One region of the Oryzomicrobium terrae genome, then DNA from elsewhere that is predicted to be linked to it. Evidence: riboswitches for the same ligand, from Rfam matches in the RefSeq annotation. Region 1 holds a riboswitch; the other holds the start of a gene.
The links. A riboswitch is a leader RNA that binds a small molecule or an ion and turns the genes downstream of it on or off. The one in region 1 is predicted to bind cobalamin.
Positions count from the first base shown of each region.

Region 2: it holds a riboswitch for cobalamin, as region 1 does, so the genes downstream of both, OTERR_RS00715 (ribonucleoside-diphosphate reductase subunit alpha) here and OTERR_RS08220 (energy-coupling factor ABC transporter permease) in region 1, are expected to answer to the same signal.

Region 1 covers NZ_CP022579.1:1,784,395-1,793,958, forward strand. Annotated here, with positions in the region: gene OTERR_RS08205 (GNAT family N-acetyltransferase) at 1-520, shown strand, start outside; gene OTERR_RS08210 (autotransporter family protein) at 801-3,503, shown strand; gene OTERR_RS08215 (PhoX family protein) at 3,750-5,711, opposite strand; cobalamin riboswitch at 5,844-6,055, shown strand; gene OTERR_RS08220 (energy-coupling factor ABC transporter permease) at 6,203-6,871, shown strand; gene OTERR_RS08225 (energy-coupling factor ABC transporter substrate-binding protein) at 6,868-7,269, shown strand; gene cbiQ (cobalt ECF transporter T component CbiQ) at 7,259-8,017, shown strand; gene OTERR_RS08235 (energy-coupling factor ABC transporter ATP-binding protein) at 8,023-8,862, shown strand; gene cobM (precorrin-4 C(11)-methyltransferase) at 8,876-9,564, shown strand, end outside.
Region 2 covers NZ_CP022579.1:160,484-170,047, forward strand. Annotated here, with positions in the region: gene OTERR_RS00710 (ribonucleotide-diphosphate reductase subunit beta) at 1-983, opposite strand, end outside; gene OTERR_RS00715 (ribonucleoside-diphosphate reductase subunit alpha) at 980-3,850, opposite strand; cobalamin riboswitch at 4,040-4,293, opposite strand; gene OTERR_RS00720 (DNA ligase) at 4,430-5,284, shown strand; gene OTERR_RS00725 (glycosyltransferase family 2 protein) at 5,654-7,243, shown strand; gene OTERR_RS00730 (bactofilin family protein) at 7,249-8,328, shown strand; gene OTERR_RS00735 (hypothetical protein) at 8,325-9,329, shown strand; gene OTERR_RS00740 (polysaccharide deacetylase family protein) at 9,314-9,564, shown strand, end outside.

The DNA.
Region 1 (9,564 bases):
CCTGATGACGGCCGACGACCTGCCGGCGGTGCTGGCCATCCAGGCCCGTTGTTACCACGCCGACCTGCATGAATCCGCCGCCACCTTCGCGGCCAAGTTGCGCCACAGCGGCGACACCTGCTGGGTGGCCTGTGATGGCACCAACCGCCAGCTCGCCTACCTGTTCGCCCAGCCAGCGGCCTACCTGCACCCGCCGCGCCTGGACAGCGCTCTCGACGGCGACCCTACTGCTGCCCGGAAAGCCAATACTGGCGCGGACCTTGTCCTGCACTTGCACGACCTGGCAGTGGATCGCGCCGCCCGGGGTATGGCCCTGGGCGACCGGCTAGTGACCCGCGCCTTCGCCGCCGCGCGGGAGGCCGGCTTGACACGGCTTTCCCTGGTGGCGGTGCAACAGTCCGGGGCGTTCTGGGGGCGCTTTGGTTTTGCGGCGCCGGATCATCCCCTGCCTCAAGGTTTTACCGAGGAATTGGCAAGTTATGGCGGCGATGCCTGCTATCTGGTGGCGCCGGCTATCTGATCTTTAATCTTGGGCGAAGGTCCATTCATCCCTGGATGACCTCTTACCCGCGATAGCGCCTGCTTCATGCAACGCATCATGGCTGCTATGAAGGATCAATATTTAATGCCCTTGTATTGGATACAATGTCATGAATATTCTTTGATCCTAAAAATCTACACTTCAAGCTAAATCAGCCATGATAGGTTCTCCCCGCCGTAGCTTTCCTCTGTCCCGCTTCACTCACCGTGCCGCAGCTACTTCGCTCATGTGCGGGGCCTCTATTGCTGCAGCCACACCTGTGCCGCTGATCGGTTGCAGCACCTCCGGCAACGTGGCTGCGTTGCAATGCGGGCCGACCGACATCCAGATGCAGGGCAACGCCGGCAACTCCTCGCTGACAGTGACCGACGTGACGGCCCGCTCGGTTGCGGTACTGAGCAATCCTTCTGCATCGGGTCCCTTTACCCAGACCCTGACCATCACCGGCACCACGGTGCTGAACCGTAGCGACTACCCCGCGGTGTACATGTACTCCAGCCAGTCTGGATGGAACGCCAACCTGCTGATCGGCTCCGGTGTGACGATCACCTCGGCGGGCCCCTTCGGTGCCGTCTGGCTGCGCTCGGAAAGCACCGACACGAGCACCCGCAACGACATCCACGTGGACAGCGCTGCCACCGTCACCAGCTTTGGTGCCAATTCCGATGGCATTACCGCAACGTCCAATAATGGCGCCGTATCGGTGATCAACCGCGGCACCGTATCTTCGGCCGGCGGTCGTGGTCTCTATGCCGATGGCGGTTCGGCCAGCCTCACGCCGGTCGAGGTGAGCATCACTAACCTGGGTGCCGTCAACGCCTATCAGGCTGGTGCTCGGGCCATTGACTATCGGGGAACTGCGCGTATCGACAACCAAGGTACCGTGCGATCCACCACCCGTCAGGGCTTGATCGCCTGGTCTGCCAGCGGGGGCGCGGAAATTACCAACAGTGGCACCGTGGTCGCCGACCACTATGACGCGGTGGTGGCGGCGGGCACGGGAGGGGACGTGGCAGTGATGAACAGCGGCAGCATCACGGCCAACCGCAACATGAACTTGGCCCAGGTCAGCCCGGACTTCCACGGTATTAGTGCCTACTCCGACGGCACTGGCACGGTCAGCGTGACCAACACGGCCAGCGGAACTATCAGTGCACGTTACGACGCGGGTATGGCCGCTGCCAGTGCCCAAGGCGCGATCAGCATGGTCAATGCCGGTCGCATCACCGCCCTCACCGGCCTGCTCGCCGAATCGAACAGTGGGCGGGTGGACATCACCAACAGCGGTTCCATCACCACCAGCGGTATCGGTATTCAGGTGAGCAGCGCCAGCGCTGGCAGCGTGGTAAACACCGGCACCGTGGCCAGCGCTAACACCGCAGTACTGGTTGCCTATGGCGTGGCGCTGGATGTAAGCAACCGTGCGGGAGGGACGATGCTGGGCAACCTGGCCTTGGGCAACCTGGCCAACCTGAACAACGCAGGCATGCTGTACCTGAAGCAGAACGTAGATGCAGCCAATCCCGTTGCAACCGGCTCGGCAGTGGCGAGCAGCGTGGGGGGGACTTTTACTCAGGCCTCGACCGGCCTGCTCGGGATAGCCGTCTCCAGCAACAACAGTTACAGCACCCTGGCCGTCGGCGGTGCCGCCAACCTGGGGGGTACCATCGCTGTCGACGTCAAGCCTGCCTACAGCGGCGCCCAAGTGAGCAACGTAATCACCGCCAACGGGGGGGTGACCGACAACGGTCTGCGCGTAACCGACAACTCCCTACGCTATGCCTTTTCCGCGTTGTTCCGTAGCAATGGGGTGGACCTGGTGGCAAGCGACACGGGGATGACTTCGATCAGTAGCGCCGTCTCTGCGCAGTCACCCGGTGCGCAGGGTGCCGCTCAGGTCTGGGACCGATTGTTGGTCAATGGCACAAGTTCGCCCGAACTGTCCCGGGTGTTGAATAACATCCTCAGCAGCACCAGCGCGGGGGAAGTGACGGCCAAAGTCCAGCAAACTCTTCCCCTCCTGACAGGTAATACATTGAATTTGGCCAACAATACCCTCGGCAGCGTCAACGCAGCGGTTCAGTCACGGGTGGATGCGGTGCGGGGTATCGCCTCGGGAGACGCCCCGGGCGCTGACCGTCATTTCTGGCTTACCCCCTTCGCCACCCATTCACGTCAAGACAACGATGGCGGTGTGGCGGGTTACAGCAGCAACACGAGCGGGTTCGCCCTGGGTGCCGACAGCGCCATCGGTGCAAACACCGACCTGGGATTGGGCTTCGCCTATGCCAAGACGGATGTTTCCAGCAATGCTTCCAGCGTAAGCCAAAGTGCCAACATCGATCTCTTTCAGCTCATGCTTTATGGGCGCCACAATCTGGGCGCCGATACCGACCTCCTGTTCCAGGTTGATGCGGGTCGGCTGCGCAATGAAGGGATTCGAAAGATCGATCTCGCTGGCTTGAAGGCAACGTCGCGCTACGACAGCAATACGGCACACGCGGGTATCGGGCTGGACCGACGTGTCCTCCTTGGCGCAAACACCACATTCACGCCCTCGATCCGGCTCGATTACACGTGGGTGGAAGATCCGTCGTACCGCGAAAAAGGGGCCGGTGGCCTCAATCTGCAAGTGCGGGGGCGAAGCACCGATGCCTTCGTGCTCGGCATCGATGGCAAGGTCGCTCACAAGATCAGCGATCGATTCACGGCGACTGCGAACTTGGGCGTGGGATACGATTTCTTCAATCGTGATGCCTCAATCACCGCCGCCTATGCCGGCGCTCCGGATGCTGCCTTCGTAACCCACGGAATACGCCCATCGGCATGGTTGCAACGGGGGGGGGCCGGGCTGCGCTACACCACGGGGAATGGTTCGGAAATTGTTGCCCGCTATGATGTCTCGCACCGCCAAAACTTTCTCAGCCAGACGGCTTCCGTGCGGCTGCATTGGTGGTTCTAAGGGGCTTTAAACAGTAGGCCTCTCTCCTCCGGGGAAATTAGGCCACGCATCGTGGCCGCCGTAACACTACGTTGTCTCGTGAACGGCACATTGCAACCCAATCAGCTGTGATGTGACAACGACTGTTCTGGCCAATAGACTGTTTTCATCACCAAACCAAAGACGAAAAGGCTCCCTCAGGAGCCTTTTCGTCTTTTGATGCAGAAAATTCTGCGACGCTATTTTTCAAGCCACAGGAAAACTGCCTTACACCCCCACCACCTTCCCATCCTTGCGCGAGATGGCGATGGTGGCCGAGCGAGGCCGGCCGCCGGTGACGTCGCCGAACTGGTTGGCCGGCCAGGCGGAGATGGCCGTGGGGTTGGCCGGGTCGCTGCGCTCCAGGGGGTTTTCGCCCGGGTGCTGGATGTTGATGAACAGAGTGCTGCCGTCCGGGGTGCGGGTGATGCCGGTGATCTCACAACCCTTGGGGCCGGTGAGGAAGCGTTTGATCTGGCCGGTTTCCACGTCGGCGCAGAGCATCTGGTTGTTGCCCAGGTTGGCGTAATCGCCCTGGTTGAGCACCGAGGTGGATACGTCGGTCTGGATCCACAGCCGGCCTTCCGGGTCGAACCACAGGCCGTCCGGGCTACCAAAGGCGTCGCCCTTGATGTTGCCGCGCTTGGCCGGGTCCGGGTTGGCCGGATCGCCGGCCAGGGCGAAGATGTCCCAGCCAAAGCTCTCCCCTGCCGCACCGCCTTCGTCGCGCCAGCGGATGATGTGGCCGTAGACGTTGTCCGTCCGGGGATTGGCCTTGTCCGTGGCCGCTGCGTCGGCCGCGCCGCGCTTGGTGTTGTTGGTCAGGGAGCAATACACCTCGCCGGTGACCGGATGGACGGCGATCCACTCGGGCCGGTCCATCTTGGTGGCGCCCACCGCATCGGCGGCGAGGCGGGTCTTGACCAGGACCTCGGCCTGGTCGGCGAAGCCGTTGTCGCTGGTCAGACCCGGGCGGCCGTGCACCAGTGGCAGCCAGCGGCCCTTGCCGTCCTCGCCGAAGCGGGCCACGTAGAGAGTACCCCGGTCGAGCAGGTCCGCGTTGGCGCCGGGGCGGGCCGGATCGTAGCGGTCCTTGGAGACGTACTTGTAGAGGTACTCGAAGCGCTCGTCGTCGCCCATGTAGACCACCACTCGGCCGTCCTTGGCCAGGGTCACGGTGGCGCCCTCGTGCTTGATGCGCCCCAGAGCGGTGCGTTTGACCGGGGGCTTCATCGGGTTCCACGGGTCGATCTCCACCACCCAGCCGAAGCGGTTGGCTTCGTTGGGGTGCTGGTTCAGGTCGAAGCGGGCATCGAACTCGTTCCAGCGGTAGATGCTGCCGCCCTTCTTGATGCCGTAGCGCTTTTCCAGGGCACCGGCGCCGTTGGTCGGCTTGGCCGAGCCTTCGAAGTAGTTGTTGAAGTTCTCTTCACAGGTCAGGTAGGTGCCCCAGGGGGTGACGCCCATAGCGCAGTTGTTGAAGGTGCCGAAGGCCAGGTGCCCCTTGGGGTCGGCGGCGGTCTTGACCCAGTCGGAGCCGGCCACCGGGCCGGACAGCCAGATCGGCGTCGCGGCGGTGACGCGACGGGCGTATTTGGAGGGGCGCACCACCTCCCAACGGTTGCCCTGCTTGCGCACTTCCACCACCGAAACGCCGTGAGCAGCCTGGGATTTGGCTACCTTGGCGGCACTCCAGCCGCTCATGCCGCCCGGATGGAGCAGGCCGTCATCCACGTATTCGTGGTTCAGCACCAGCAGGCCCCGGTCGGAGACGGGCTTGCCGTCCTTGACGAAGGGAAAGAAGTGCATGCCGTCGTGGTGCATGCCGGCCTGGAGGGCCTGGTCTTCGGCGCTGTTGGAAGCGTCAGGCTTGAAGGCCGGGCCATCGGAAATCGGATCGCCCCAGGCATACAGCACCTGCACCTGGTAGTCATTGGGTACCTGTACCAAGTCCTTTTGGGAGACGCCGACGGGGAGGAAGCCAATGGTCGGGCCGGCCTTGCCGCGCATCACCCGCCCGGCGCTGGCCGCCGCCTGGGCCGCCAGGGTAGGCAGGGAAACGCCCATGCCGGCCAGGGCGGTGGCGGAAATGCCACCGAGCAGGAAGTGGCGGCGCGAGGCCTGGACGAACTTGCTGAGGATGGGGTTGGGGCTGTCGTTGCTGATGCAATCGTTATCGAAGAATTTCATGGTGCGGAATGTTTTCGGCTGGGGACGCGGCATTCTCGCAGCGGGCTATGACTGATTCATGACAGCGGCGAAACTGCGCGCCGATGCCGCATTCGGTCGCCTGTGCGGTTGTTCCCGGGGCGCATCTCGGTTAGCATAAAAAAGGATTTAGGTGCTTGCCATGCCTCCTGCATGGCGAGTGAAACGGGAAGTCCGGTGACGTCGATACCCTCGACCATTCCGGCGCAGCCCCCGCTGCTGTAAGCCTGACGACTCCGCTCTACGCCACTGTGCCCTGCGCATGGGAAGGCCGACGGACGAGGATGAAGGTGAGCCAGAAGACCGGCCTGAATCGCATACGAGTAGCACCATTCCCCGGGGTGATGGGAAGGGTTCTGGTGATTCGCCGCGCGCAACTTCCCTCCTCTGCGGCCGTCTTCCGATCCTGATTCACATTCCCTGGCGGTGCCCCCTATTTACCCTTGTTGCCTGGGGAAATATCCGTGCACATCATGGAAGGCTTTCTGCCCATCGAACATGCCGTGGGCTGGAGCATTGCGTCCGCCCCCTTCGTGGCTTGGGGTATCCGCTCCGTCAACCGCCGCATCCGCGAAAATCCCGAACAGCGCATGCTGCTGGGGGTGGCCGCCGCCTTCACCTTCGTGCTCTCGGCCCTCAAGCTGCCTTCCGTCACCGGCAGCTGTTCCCACCCCACCGGCACGGGCCTGGGCGCCGTGCTCTTCGGCCCCGCTGCCATGGCCCCCATCGGCGCCGTGGTGCTGCTCTTCCAGGCCCTGTTGCTGGCCCACGGCGGTCTAACCACCCTGGGCGCCAATCTCTTTTCCATGGCCATCGTCGGCCCCTTCGCCGCCTACGGTATCTTCCAGCTGGCGCGGCGCCTCAAGGCCTCCTTTGCTGTCAGCATCTTCCTCGCCGCCAGCCTGGCCGACCTGCTCACCTATGTGACCACCTCGGTACAGCTGGCCTGGGCCTTCCCCGACCCCGTGGGCGGTTTCACCGTTTCCTTCCTCAAGTTCGCCGGCATCTTCGCCATCACCCAGATTCCCCTGGCCATCAGCGAAGGCCTGCTCACCGTGGTGATTTTCAACGCCCTGGCCCGCTTCAACCCTCAGGAACTGCGCGACATGCAGGTTCTGGGCAAGCCGGAGGCCCAGGCATGAAGGGGCGCCAGAACCTCCTGCTGCTGCTCGCCGTAGTGCTGCTGGCTGCTTTACCCCTGTGGCTGGTGGAAAAGCCGGCGCCGGATGCGCTGGATGCGGAGGGCAAGCCGGTGGAGATCTTCGGCGGTGCCGACGGCAAGGCCCAGGAGCTCATCGGCAAAATCAACCCGGACTACCAGCCCTGGTTCCAGCCCCTGCTGGAACCGGCCAGCAACGAAATCGCCTCCCTGCTCTTCGCCCTCCAGGCGGCCCTGGGCGCCGGCTTCATCGGCTACTACCTGGGCAGCGCCGTGACCCGGGAAAAGCTGAAGCGGGAGCAGGAGAAGCAAGTGGACAAGGCTCGCCAAGCCTCCGCCAGCGAAGACAACAATCGCGGCAAGGACGCCCATGCTGGTTGAGCAGTCGGCCTACGCCAACCGCTGGCGCGGGGTCTGCCCCGGCGCCAAGGGCCTCTTCGCCCTGGGCGGGCTCACGGCTGCCTTCATCGCTGCGACTCGGCTGGAAGCAGGCTTGCTGATTACCACCCTGCTGGTGGGCGTCACCCTCATTGGCGCCCGGGTGCCGGCGGGCCTCTATCTGCGGGTGGCCGCCCCCGCCCTTTTCTTCCTCGCCATCAGCGCCTTCTCCCTGGCCCTTTCGGTGGATCGGGGCGCGGTGGATGGCCTCGGCGTGCACACCACCAGCATCGGCCTGCAACAGGTGAGTCAGGTGCTCAGCCGCTCCCTCGGCGGCCTCGCCGCCCTGCTCTTCCTGGTGCTCACCACCCCCCTCACCGACCTCATTGCCCTGCTGCGCCGCCTGCGCACCCCCGAGGTGCTGCTGGACATCATGGTGCTGTGCTACCGCAGCCTCTTCGTCTTCTCCGGTGCCGTGCAGGACATGCGCACGGCCCAGGCTGCCCGTCTTGGCTACGCCAACTCCCGTCTGACCCTGCGCTCCCTGGGGGAGCTCATCGCCAATCTCACCCTGCAGATCTGGGAACGCTCCCAGGCCCTGCACCAGGCCGCCCTGGCCCGCAACAACGACGGGCCGCTGCGCTTCCTCGCCACGCCCCACGCCCATGGCCGCCGCGACAGTCTGGTGGCCGCCCTGGCCGCCGCCGGCCTCATCGCCCTGGCCTGGGCCGGCCGCGGGGTGACGCCATGAGTCCCATGAACCCTCTGCTGCTGGAACTGGACCAGGTGGCCTTCCGCTACCCGGACGGCAGCGTGGGCCTGGACGGCTGTTCCCTGGCCATCGCCCGGGGCAGCCGCAACGCCCTCATCGGCGCCAACGGCTCGGGCAAGACCACCCTCTTTCAGCACTGCAACGCCCTGCTGCGGCCCGCCGCCGGCCAGTTGCGCTATGGCGGCACGTCCCTCGATTACAGCCGGACCGGCCTGCGTAGCCTGCGCAGCAAGGTGGGCATGGTCTTCCAGAACCCGGACCGGCAGCTCTTCTCCGCCAGCGTGCGGGAGGACGTCTCCTTCGGTCCCCTCAACCTGGGTCTGGATGACGCCACCGTGGCCGCCCGGGTGGAAGCCGCCCTGCAGGCCGTGGGCATGGAGGACCTGGCCCACAAGCCGGTGCAGAACCTGAGTTTCGGCCAGAAGAAGCGGGTCTGCATCGCCGGCGTGCTGGCCATGGAGCCAGAACTTCTGGTGCTGGACGAACCCATGGCCGGCCTGGACCCCTTCATGCAGGAAGAGCTGCTGACCGTGCTGGAAAAGCTGCACGGCCGGGGCATGACCATCCTGCTGGCCACCCACGACATCCACTTCGCCTACCGCTGGGCCGACCGCATCCACCTCATGGCCGCCGGCCGCTGCACTGCCAGTTTCGACGCCCCGGCCCTGGCCACCCACGAAGCCGAACTGGCGGCGGTGGGCCTGCGCCTGCCTTCGGTGATCGGCCTGGAAAAGCTGCTGCGGCAGCGCGGCCTGCTCGACGGCGACACCCCCATCCACAGCTGCAGCGCCCTGCTGGCCCAGCTGCAACAGCACGATTGCTGAGAAGGAAAATTCCATGACCCCAGCCACCCTCGGCAAGATCTGGTTCGTCGGCGCCGGCCCCGGCGATCCCGACCTCATCACCGTCAAGGGCCGCCGCCTGCTGGAACAGGCCGGCGCCATTCTCTTCGCCGGTTCCCTGGTGGACCAGGCCGCCACCCTCTACGCCCCGGAAGGCTGCGACATCCGCGACTCCAAGGACATGACCCTGGAGGAAATGACCGCCTGGCTGCTCGACGCCGCCCGCCGCCATGAAACCGTGATCCGCCTGCAGACCGGCGACCCGGGCCTCTACGGCGCCCTGGTGGAAATGACCCGGCCCCTGGATGCGGCCGGCGTGAGCTGGGCCGTGGTCCCCGGCGTCTCCTCCGCTCTGGCCTCCGCCGCCGCCGCGGGCGAGACCCTGACCCTGCCGGAAGTGACACAAACGGTGATCCTCACCCGGGTGGCCGGCCGCACCCCCATGCCCCCGGGCGAGGAGCTGGAGGCCCTGGCGGCCCACCGCTCGACCCTGTGCATCTTCCTTTCCATCACCCTGCTGCACGAGGTGCAGCGCGCCCTGCTGGCCGCCGGCTGGCCCGAGGATGCGCCCATCCTGGTGGTGCAGAAGGCCTCCTGGCCCGGCCAGGAAAAGATCGTGCGCGGCACCATCGCCGACATCAAGAAGAAGTGCCAGGCGGAGAAGATCGCCGCCCAGACCATGAT
Region 2 (9,564 bases), 1.6 Mb from region 1:
TAGCCGGCGTAGGCCGATTCGGCGGCCTCGGCCTCGTCCCACATCCGGCGCAGGGCGGCCGGGTCCAGGGTCAGGTTCTCTTCCTGCAACAGCTGGCGCACCACCCGGATGCCGAAGGCACAGTGCAGCACTTCGTCGCGCATGATGTATTGCAGTTGCTCGGCGGCGCCCTTCATCAGGCCCCGGCGTTGCAGGGCGAAGATGGGGGTGAAGCCGTTGTAGAACCAGCAGCCCTCGAATACCCCGGCGAAGAACAGGTAGGCCAGGGCGAATTCGTGCAGGGCGTCCCGGTCGGTCAGGTCCTTGCCCGATTCGAGCACGGCGTTGAGGCGCCGGTTGGCCAGGGCGATCTTGCCGTGGATCTGCGGCACCACCCGGTAGCGGTTGTAGATCTCCTGCTGGTTGAGGCCCAGGCTCTCGATGCAGTGCTGGTAGGTCCAGGTGTGCAGGGCTTCCTCGTAGACCTGGCGGGCCTGGTAGATCTGCAATTCCGGGGCGCTCATCTTTTCCATCACCGCCAGGCCGATGTTGCGCATGGCCAGGATGTCGGAGGTGGTGAGGTAGGACAGCACGTTCTCGAAGACGTGACGCTCGGCCGGCGTCAGCTTGTGGTTGTAGTCGTGCACGTCCTGGGCCATGGAGATTTCCAGGGGCGTCCAGTGGTTGCGGTTGGCGTTGAGGAAGAACTCCCAGGCCCAGGGGTACTTGAAGGGGGCGAGTTGGTTGATGTCGGCCTTGCCGTTCACCACCCGCTTGTCCTCCGGGTTGATCGGGGCGAGGGAGAGGCCCGCCGTGGGCTGGGCCAAAGTCCGCGCCAGTGCTTGTTCTCCGGCCGGCATGGTCGAAGAACCAATAGGGGCGCGGCTTTCCAAGATGCCTGCCTGGAGATCGGCCATGGGCGCGGGGCTTGGCGCAGGGGCCTGGGCGGGCGGGGTCGCGACGGCGGGGCCGTCGTCCCAGTCGTTGAGCAGGAAGGCGGTCATTGGCAGGCCTCGCAATCCGGGTTGTCGATGGCGCAGAACTTGGGTTCGGCCGGGGCTGCGGGCACGGCCGTCCGGTCGATCGGCGCGCCGGTCTTTTCCATGGCGGTGGCGCCCAGGGTGCGCAGGTAGTAGGTGGTCTTCAGGCCCCGCGTCCAGGCCAGCTTGTAGATTTCGTCGAGCTTCTTGCCCGAGGCCACGGCCACGTACAGGTTGAGGGACTGGGCCTGGTCGATCCACTTCTGGCGCCGCGCCGCGGCCTCGATCAGCCACACCGGGTCGATCTCGAAGGCGGTGGCGTAGCGGGCCTTGAGTTCGGCCGGGATGCGGTCGATGGGGGCCAGGGAGCCGTCGAAGTACTTGAGGTCGGCCACCATCACCTCGTCCCACAGCCCCAGGGCCTTCAGGTCGCGTACCAGGGCGTCGTTCACCACGGTGAATTCGCCGGACAGGTTCGATTTGACGTAGAGGTTCTGGTACTCGGGTTCGATTGAGGCCGAGAGGCCGACGATGTTGGAGATGGTGGCGGTGGGGGCGATGGCCACGCAGTTGGAATTGCGCATGCCCACCTGGGCGATGCGCTGGCGCAGGGCCTCCCAGTCCTGGGTGGCGCCGCGGTCCACCTCGACGAACCCGCCCCGGGCGTCTTCCAGCAGTTGCAGGGAGTCCAGGGGCAGGATGCCCTGGTCCCACAGGCTGCCGGTGAAGCTGGAGTAGCGGCCCCGTTCCTCGGCCAGGTCGGTGGAGGCCCAGTAGGCGTGGTAGCACACCGCTTCCATGGAACGGTCGGCGAAGACCACCGCCTCGTCCGAGGCGTAGGGCAGGCCCATGGCCTGGAGGCAGTTGGAGAAGCCCATGATGCCCAGGCCCACCGGGCGGTGCCGCACGTTGGCGTTGCGCGCCTTGGGGGTGGCGTAGAAGTTGATGTCCACCACGTTGTCGAGCAGGCGCATGGCGGTGCGGATGGTGCGCTTGAGCTTGGCCTGGTCCAGGGTCCACTGGCCGTCCACCTGCACCAGGTGGGCCGGCAGGTTCACCGAGCCCAGGTTACACACGGCGGTCTCGGTGTCGGAGGTGTTGAGGGTGATCTCGGTGCACAGGTTGGAGCTGTGCACCGTGCCCACGTGCTGCTGGGGCGAGCGCAGGTTGCAGGCGTCCTTGAAGGTGATCCAGGGATGGCCGGTCTCGAACAGCATGGTCAGCATCTTGCGCCACAGCTGCACGGCGGGAATGCGCTTGAACAGCTTGATCTCGCCCCGCTCGGCCCGGGCCTCGTAGGCGGTGTAGGCGGCCGCGAAGGCCTTGCCGTACTTGTCGTGCAGGTCGGGCACGTCGCTGGGGGAGAACAGGGTCCAGTCCTGGTTGTTCATCACCCGCTGCATGAACAGGTCGGGAATCCAGTTGGCCGTGTTCATATCGTGGGTGCGGCGGCGCTCGTCGCCGGTGTTCTTGCGCAGTTCGAGGAATTCCTCGATGTCCAGGTGCCAGCTCTCCAGATAGGCGCACACCGCCCCCTTGCGCTTGCCGCCCTGGTTCACCGCCACGGCGGTGTCGTTGACCACCTTGAGGAAGGGAATCACCCCCTGGCTCTTGCCGTTGGTGCCCTTGATGCGGCTGCCCAGGGCGCGCACCGGGGTCCAGTCGTTGCCCAGGCCGCCGGCGTACTTTTGCAGCAGGGCGTTTTCCTTGACCGACTGGTAGATGCCTTCCAGGTCGTCGGAGACGGTGGTCAGGTAGCAGGACGACAGCTGGGAATGGCGGGTGCCGCTGTTGAACAGGGTCGGCGTGCTGCTCATGAAATCGAAGGACGAGAGCAGGTTGTAGAACTCGATGGCCCGGGCTTCCCGGTCGATCTCGTTGAGGGCCAGGCCCATCGCCACGCGCATGAAGAAGGTTTGCGGCAGCTCGATGCGCTGCTCATCCACGTGCAGGAAGTAGCGGTCGTAGAGGGTTTGGAGGCCCAGGTAGTCGAACTGCAGGTCCCGGTCGGCCACCAGGGCGCGGCCCAGCACCTCCAGGTCGAACTCGGCCAGGCGCGGGTCGAGCAGTTCGGCGGCGATGCCGCGGCGGATCGCCCGGGGGAAGTACTCGGCGTAGCCGGCGGTCATGGCGCCGTGGGCGGTGGGCTGGCCGAGCACCTCGACGCGGATCGAATCGAGCAGCAGCCGGGCGGAAACCTTGCTGTAGGCCGGTTCCCGCTCGATCAGGGTGCGGGCGGCCAGCACCAGGGACTGGCGCACCGCCACCACCGGCACCCCGTCGTAGAGGTTGTGCAGGGCGTGTTCCAGCACGGTGTCCGCAGAAACGTCGGCCAGGCCGGCGCAGGCTTCGCGCACTGTGGCCAGCAGGGCGGCCCGGTCCAGGGGGCGGCGGATGTCGCCATCCACCACGTGCAGCACCGGCGCGTCGCTGGCCGGCGCGGCGGCGGCCTGGGCGGCCCGCTCGGCAGCGCGCTTTTCGCGGTAGAGCACGTAGGCCCGGGCCACGTCGTGGGAGCCGGAGCGCATCAGGGCCAGTTCTACCTGGTCCTGGATGTCCTCGATGTGCACCGTGCCGCCGCCGGGCAGGCGCCGGGTCAGGGCGTTGACCACGGTGGCGGTGAGTTCGCCGACCACATCGCGGATGCGGGCCGAGGTGGCGCCCTGGTGGCCTTCCACCGCCAGGAAGGCCTTGGTCAGGGCCACGGCGATCTTGTCCGGGTTGAAGGCCACCACCGCGCCGTTGCGGCGGATCACCTCGAAGCTGCGGGCGCTGACACTGACGCCGAGGCCGGTGTTGAAGGCGGTGTCGGTCAGGTCGGGGCCGGCGGCGTGGGACAGGGCGGTGGCCGGAGCGGGGCTCCGCTCGGCGGTGATGGCAGGGTGGTGCATGCAGGTAACTCCCCGTGGCGGGAGGGGAGCGACCGGAAGCGGAGGGGCGGGGCACCGCGGCGCCGGGCCAGGGGCCGGCCGTCGTCGTTGCACCCGGGCGGCCCGGGGCGGACCGCCACTCCTTCCCGGGGGCACCCCGCCCCAAGTCAGAACGCAGAACGCGCCGGCCAGGCCCGGATGGGCGCACAGCACGGCGCTGCGGCGATGGCCGGTCTCCTGGCTCGCGGGTCGTGGCGTTGGCAGCGTGGCGGCACGGTGGTGTTGCGTGCATCCACTCCGGCCCCGGCCTTCCCGGACGGCGTGGCGTCCAGTGGCGGATGGGGCGCGCTCACCGCTTACAGTTGCGGGGGCAGCTTCGGCTTGGGCGGTTGCGGGCAAACGCCCCGCCGCACCGAATTCCAGTTTCATCCCCTAAAGGGGAAACCATCGTGGCCGGGAATGTACCGGAGAGGGAAAAGCCGCGTCAAGAAAAAACCACTAGATGTAGTGCTTGTGTTTAGTTTTTTGACTACATGTTGTGGTCGTGGTGGCGGTTAAATGCGTATGGCATTGTGGCGTATCCCCTTTCCTGGAGCGGCCATGCGCGCCCTGATCCTTGCCCTCGGCCTGATGCTGCTGCCCGTCGGCGTCCTTGCCGACCCAGCCCTGCTGCTGGCCCGGACCTACCGGCCCGGCACCGGGGTGGACCTGGGCGCCTACTGGGTCAGCGAAAAATACGACGGGGTGCGCGGCTACTGGGACGGCCGGCAGCTGTGGAGCCGGGGCGGGGAACCGATCGCCGCTCCGGCCTGGTTCACCGCCGGCTGGCCGGCCACGCCCCTGGATGGCGAGCTGTGGGCCGGTCGGGGCGGTTTTGCCCGGGCGGCGGGGACGGTGCGTCAGCAGGTGGCGGTAGAGGCGGACTGGCGTCAGTTGCGGTACCTGGTGTTCGACCTGCCGGCCCATTCGGGCACTTTCGATGAACGCCTGGTGGCCCTGGAGGTGGCGGTGGCGGCCATCGGCCAGCCCTGGGTGCAGGCGGTGGTCCAGTTCCGCGTCGCCAGCGAGGGGGAATTGCGCCGCCGTCTGGCGGCGGTGGTGGCCGACGGCGGCGAAGGCCTGATGCTGCACCGCGGCGATTCCCGCTACCAGGCCGGGCGCAGCGACGACCTGCTCAAGGTGAAGCCCTACGACGACGGCGAAGCCCGGGTGGTGGGCTATCTGCCGGGCAAGGGCAAGTACCGGGGCCAACTGGGGGCCCTGCTGGTGGAAACCCCGGAAGGGCGCCGCTTCGGCCTGGGCAGTGGCCTGGACGATGCCGCCCGGCGCAATCCGCCCCCCGTGGGGACCTGGGTCACCTACCGCCACAACGGCCTCACCGAGCATGGCCTGCCGCGCTTTCCCCGCTACCTGCGGGTGCGGGCGGACTGGAGCGCCGGCACGGCGGCCCGCTAAGCGCGGCGTGGGGAGGCAGGGGCTCGGGGCCAACCACCGACCCTGTCCGCCTGGGACGCTGGACCGGGCGCCACCGGGCTATGGGTGTCCCCAACGGGATTCGTTGGTGCGGCACAGGCGGAACGGGGCGGGGCGGCGTCGGCCTTGATGCCAAATGGGCATGACAAAAGAACCGAAATGAACGATTTGTTTTCTGACAAAAGCTGACAAAAACTGGCTTTCCCTGGTTTTTTACTGGGTTTTTAGTGACAAAACGCACGTTCGGCAGGCTTTTGCTGGAAATATTTCGTGCAGTGCAAAATATTTCATTCCGCCGAGCCAATTGGAGTCGTAAGCTGCGGCCTCGTTATTCGTCCGCTCCTTGCGCCCATGTCCATCCTCCCCAAAATTATCCGCCCGGTAGGCCGTCTGGCCGCGTGCCTGATGGGGGGATGGCTGCTGTGCGCGGCTACCGCGCCGCACGCCGCCGATGCGATGCCGTCGCCCCCGTCGCCCGCCGTGGCGCCGGCTGAAGCGCCGACCTATTACGGCGCCGAGGTGCCCCCCACGTCCGTGCTGCGCTTCAAGCCGATCCAGGCCTGGCAGGCCCTGCCTCCGGACACGGGGTTCGTCCGCTCGCGCTTGTCGATGATCTCCAACGAGACGGCGGTGATCGCCCAGATGCTGCTGTTTGCCGTGCTCGGGCTGATCGTTATCTATACCGTCCGCCACTACTACTTCGCCTTCAACCGTCTGTTCGGCCGGCAGCGCCACCCCTACGTGGATATCGACACGGCGGTCTGGCCGACGGTGACCGTGTTCATCGCCGCCCACAACGAGGAGGCGGTGATCGCCAACTCCCTGGAGGCCCTGCTCGACGTGGACTACCCGCCCGAGCGCATCCGCCTGATGCCGGTGAACGACCGTTCCACCGACCGCACCAAGGAAATCATCGACAGCTACGTGGCCCGCTTTCCCGGGCGCATCACGCCGTTCCACCGCACCGGCGGCAAGCCGGGCAAGTCGGCGGCGCTGAAGGACGCCACCGAACTGGTGGACAGCGACATCATCATCATCTTCGATGCCGACTACGTGCCCGGCAAGGGCCTGATCAAGCAGCTGGTGGCCCCCTTCCTCGACCCGGAAAACGGCGCGGTGATGGGCCGGGTGGTGCCGCTCAACACCGGCAGCAACCTCCTTACCCGCCTGCTCGACCTGGAGCGGTCCGGCGGCTACCAGGTGGACCAGCAGGCGCGCATGAACCTGCGCATGGTGCCCCAGTACGGAGGCACCGTGGGCGGGGTACGCCGCGCCGCCCTGGAAAGCATTGGCGGCTGGCGCGACGACGCCCTGGCCGAGGATACCGACCTGACCTACCGCCTGCTCCTGGCCGGCTGGAAGACGGTCTACCAGAACCGCTCCGAGTGCTACGAGGAAGTGCCGGAAAGCTGGCCGGTGCGGGTGCGCCAGATCATGCGCTGGGCCAAGGGCCACAACCAGGCCGCGCTGCGCTACGCCGGGCGCCTGCTGTTCTGCCGTGGCGTGAGCTTCGCCGAGCGGGTGGACGGCCTGCTGCTGCTCGGGGTGTATGCCATGTCGCCGCTGCTGCTGTTCGGCTGGATCCTGGCCATCTTCCTGTTCTACTGCACCACCAACCAGTGGCTGTCCGGCGCCCTGGCCATGTTCGCCCTGATGGGCTACGGCGCCCTGGGCAACTTCGCCGCCTACTTCGAGATCTCGGCGGCGGTGCATCTGGACGGCAACCGTAACCGCATCCGCCTGCTGCCCCTCAACCTGTTCGGTTTCCTGATCAGCCTGCTGGCCATCGCCCGGGCCACCTGGAACCAGTTCTTCTTCGACTGGCTGCTGCGCCGCAACCTGGTGTGGGACAAGACCGTACGCTACCGCCAACCGGGCGCACCGCACGTGGCGCTGCCTTCCGGGTCGACGCCCCACCACCAGATCGGCGCGCTGCGGTGAGCATGATGGGACTCCTGCTCCTGGCACTGAGCTGCGCCGTGCTCTTCCTCCTGCCTCTCGTTCCCGCCGCGCTGGAATGGTGGCGCCCCAGCGACAACGCGCCGCTGCGGGTGGTGCGCGAGTACGACGGCAGCATCAGTCATTTCGCCGCCAGCTTCCAGCGCTTCGTCGATGCCCAGCTGCGCCCCTACCTGGAGCAGGCACGCAGCAGCGCTGGCCAGGTGGAAGGGGCCCTGGCCAACGGCACCCGCATCATCGCCGTGGCCCCCGGTCAGCCACTGCACCTCGATGACGAGGAGGAAAAACGGCGGGAATGCGAGCGCCTGATCCTCTCCCCGGGCGACCTCACCCTGCCCGGCGAACGCATCTACTCCGGCGAGATCTTCGCCCAGGGCGCGATCCACGGCGGCCCCGGCCTGGTGCTGCGGGCGGCCCTGGCCAAGGGCGACATCGATCTGGCGGCAGAAAGCTACGTCATGCGCTGGATCCACGCCGAAGGCGAGGCCGTGGTGGGTGTCCGCTCGCGCCTCTACGGCCGGGCCTCGGCCGTGCGTCGTCTGGCCGTGGGGCCGGGCAGCCAGTTCGGGCGCATCTTCGCCCCCCGCATCGAATTCACCCCGGTGGCCCCCCCTGCCCGCCCGGCCCGCCTGGTGCTGCAACGCCGGCCTGCCCTGGCGCTGCCGTCCCGCGTACAGGCCAACGACGTCGGCCGCTGGCTGGTGCGCGGCGACCTCGCCGTCCAGCCCCAGTGCTGGCACCGCGGTCACCTGATCGCCGCCGCCGGGCTGCAGGTCGGCGAAGGCGCTTTCGTCGCCGGTTCGGTCAAGGGCAACCGGGACGTTACCCTGGCGGCCGGCAGCTGCGTGCTGGGCAGCGTGGTGGCCGCCGGCAGCGTGTTCCTGGCCCAGGACAGCCGCGCCCTGGGCCCGATCGTCGCCGAGGATGTGGTGGAAATCGGGCCGGGTTGCGTGGTGGGCACGCCGGAGCATCCCACCACCATCACCGCGCCGCACATCCGCGTTGCCCCCGGCGCCCTGGTCCATGGTTCGGTCTGGGCCCGGGAAGGCGGCGAGGTGCTGGCATGAGCCCGGTCAAACGCCTGCTCGCTCGGCTCGCCCTGGGCCTCAGCCTGGCCGTTTCGCCCTGGCTGGCCCAGGCGGCGGATCTCGATCTGGTGGGTTACCAGCGGGCCGACGGCGCCATCACGGTCCACCGCAACGGCGATTTCGTCGATCCCTACTTTGCCCTGAAGGCCTTGCTGGCGGCCCGGGAACTGGGTCTGGACGTCACCGGCCCGGCCCGGCGCTGGATCGACTGGATGCTGGCGCGGCCGACCCGGGACGGCCTGTTCGGCCGCTACTGCGCCGACTCCGAGGGCGCCTGGAGCCAGTGCCAGGAGGCCGACGCCGACGATTCCCTGCTCGCCCTGTGGCTGGAGCTGCTCTATGTCACGGCCCCCGACAGCGGTCTGCCGCCGGCCTGGCAGGACAGCGCCGCGCGCAGCCGTGCCGCCCTGGACAAGCTCTACGATCCGCGCCTGGGCGGCTACGTGATCTCCCCGACGCTCCACGTCGCCCTGCTCATGGACAACTGCGAGGTGGTCGGCGCCCTGCGCACCGTGGCGGCCCGCCTCCAGTCCATGGGCGATGTGGCCGGAGCACGCCGCCTGCGGCGCCAGACCGACCAGGCCGAACGGCGCCTGACGTGGCTGTTTCCCGCCAAGGCCGACGGCCTGCTGCGCCATACCAGCGAGGCGGAGGGGCCCGATGCCTTCTATCCCCACCTGGTCGCCCAACTTTATCCCGCCCTGCACGGCCTGCCCACCCTGCTGAAAAAACCAGCCATCGGCTACCGCGAGTGGATGCGCCGTTACCGCCACGCCTGGCTGACCCTGGCGGTGGACGACTATCCCTGGGGGCTGGTGGCCCAGGTGGCCCAGCAGCAGGGCGATACCGCCACGGTGGCGTGCTGGGTGCGCCAGACCGCCCCGTTGCGCCACGGCGCCCGCTGGCATGTCCTTGAAGAGGCCTTGTGGCAGGGCCTTTCCACCCACGTCGATCCCGATACCCCATGTTCGCTGCACTGAAACGCTTTCTCGTCGCCGTTCTGCCCTGGGGGCTGCTGTTCGCCGGGCTGGCGGCCCTGTACGTCTGGTGGGGCGAGCGCGACGACGCCGCCCTGGCCGAGCACGCCGTGTACCTGATCCTGCCCGAAGGCCAGAACCCGGCCGACCCGGCGGTGACCATTTGGCTCGATGCAGCCCGGGAAGAAGGAATCCCGATGCGCACCATCAGCGATTCGGACTTCCTGCAGCGCCCGGG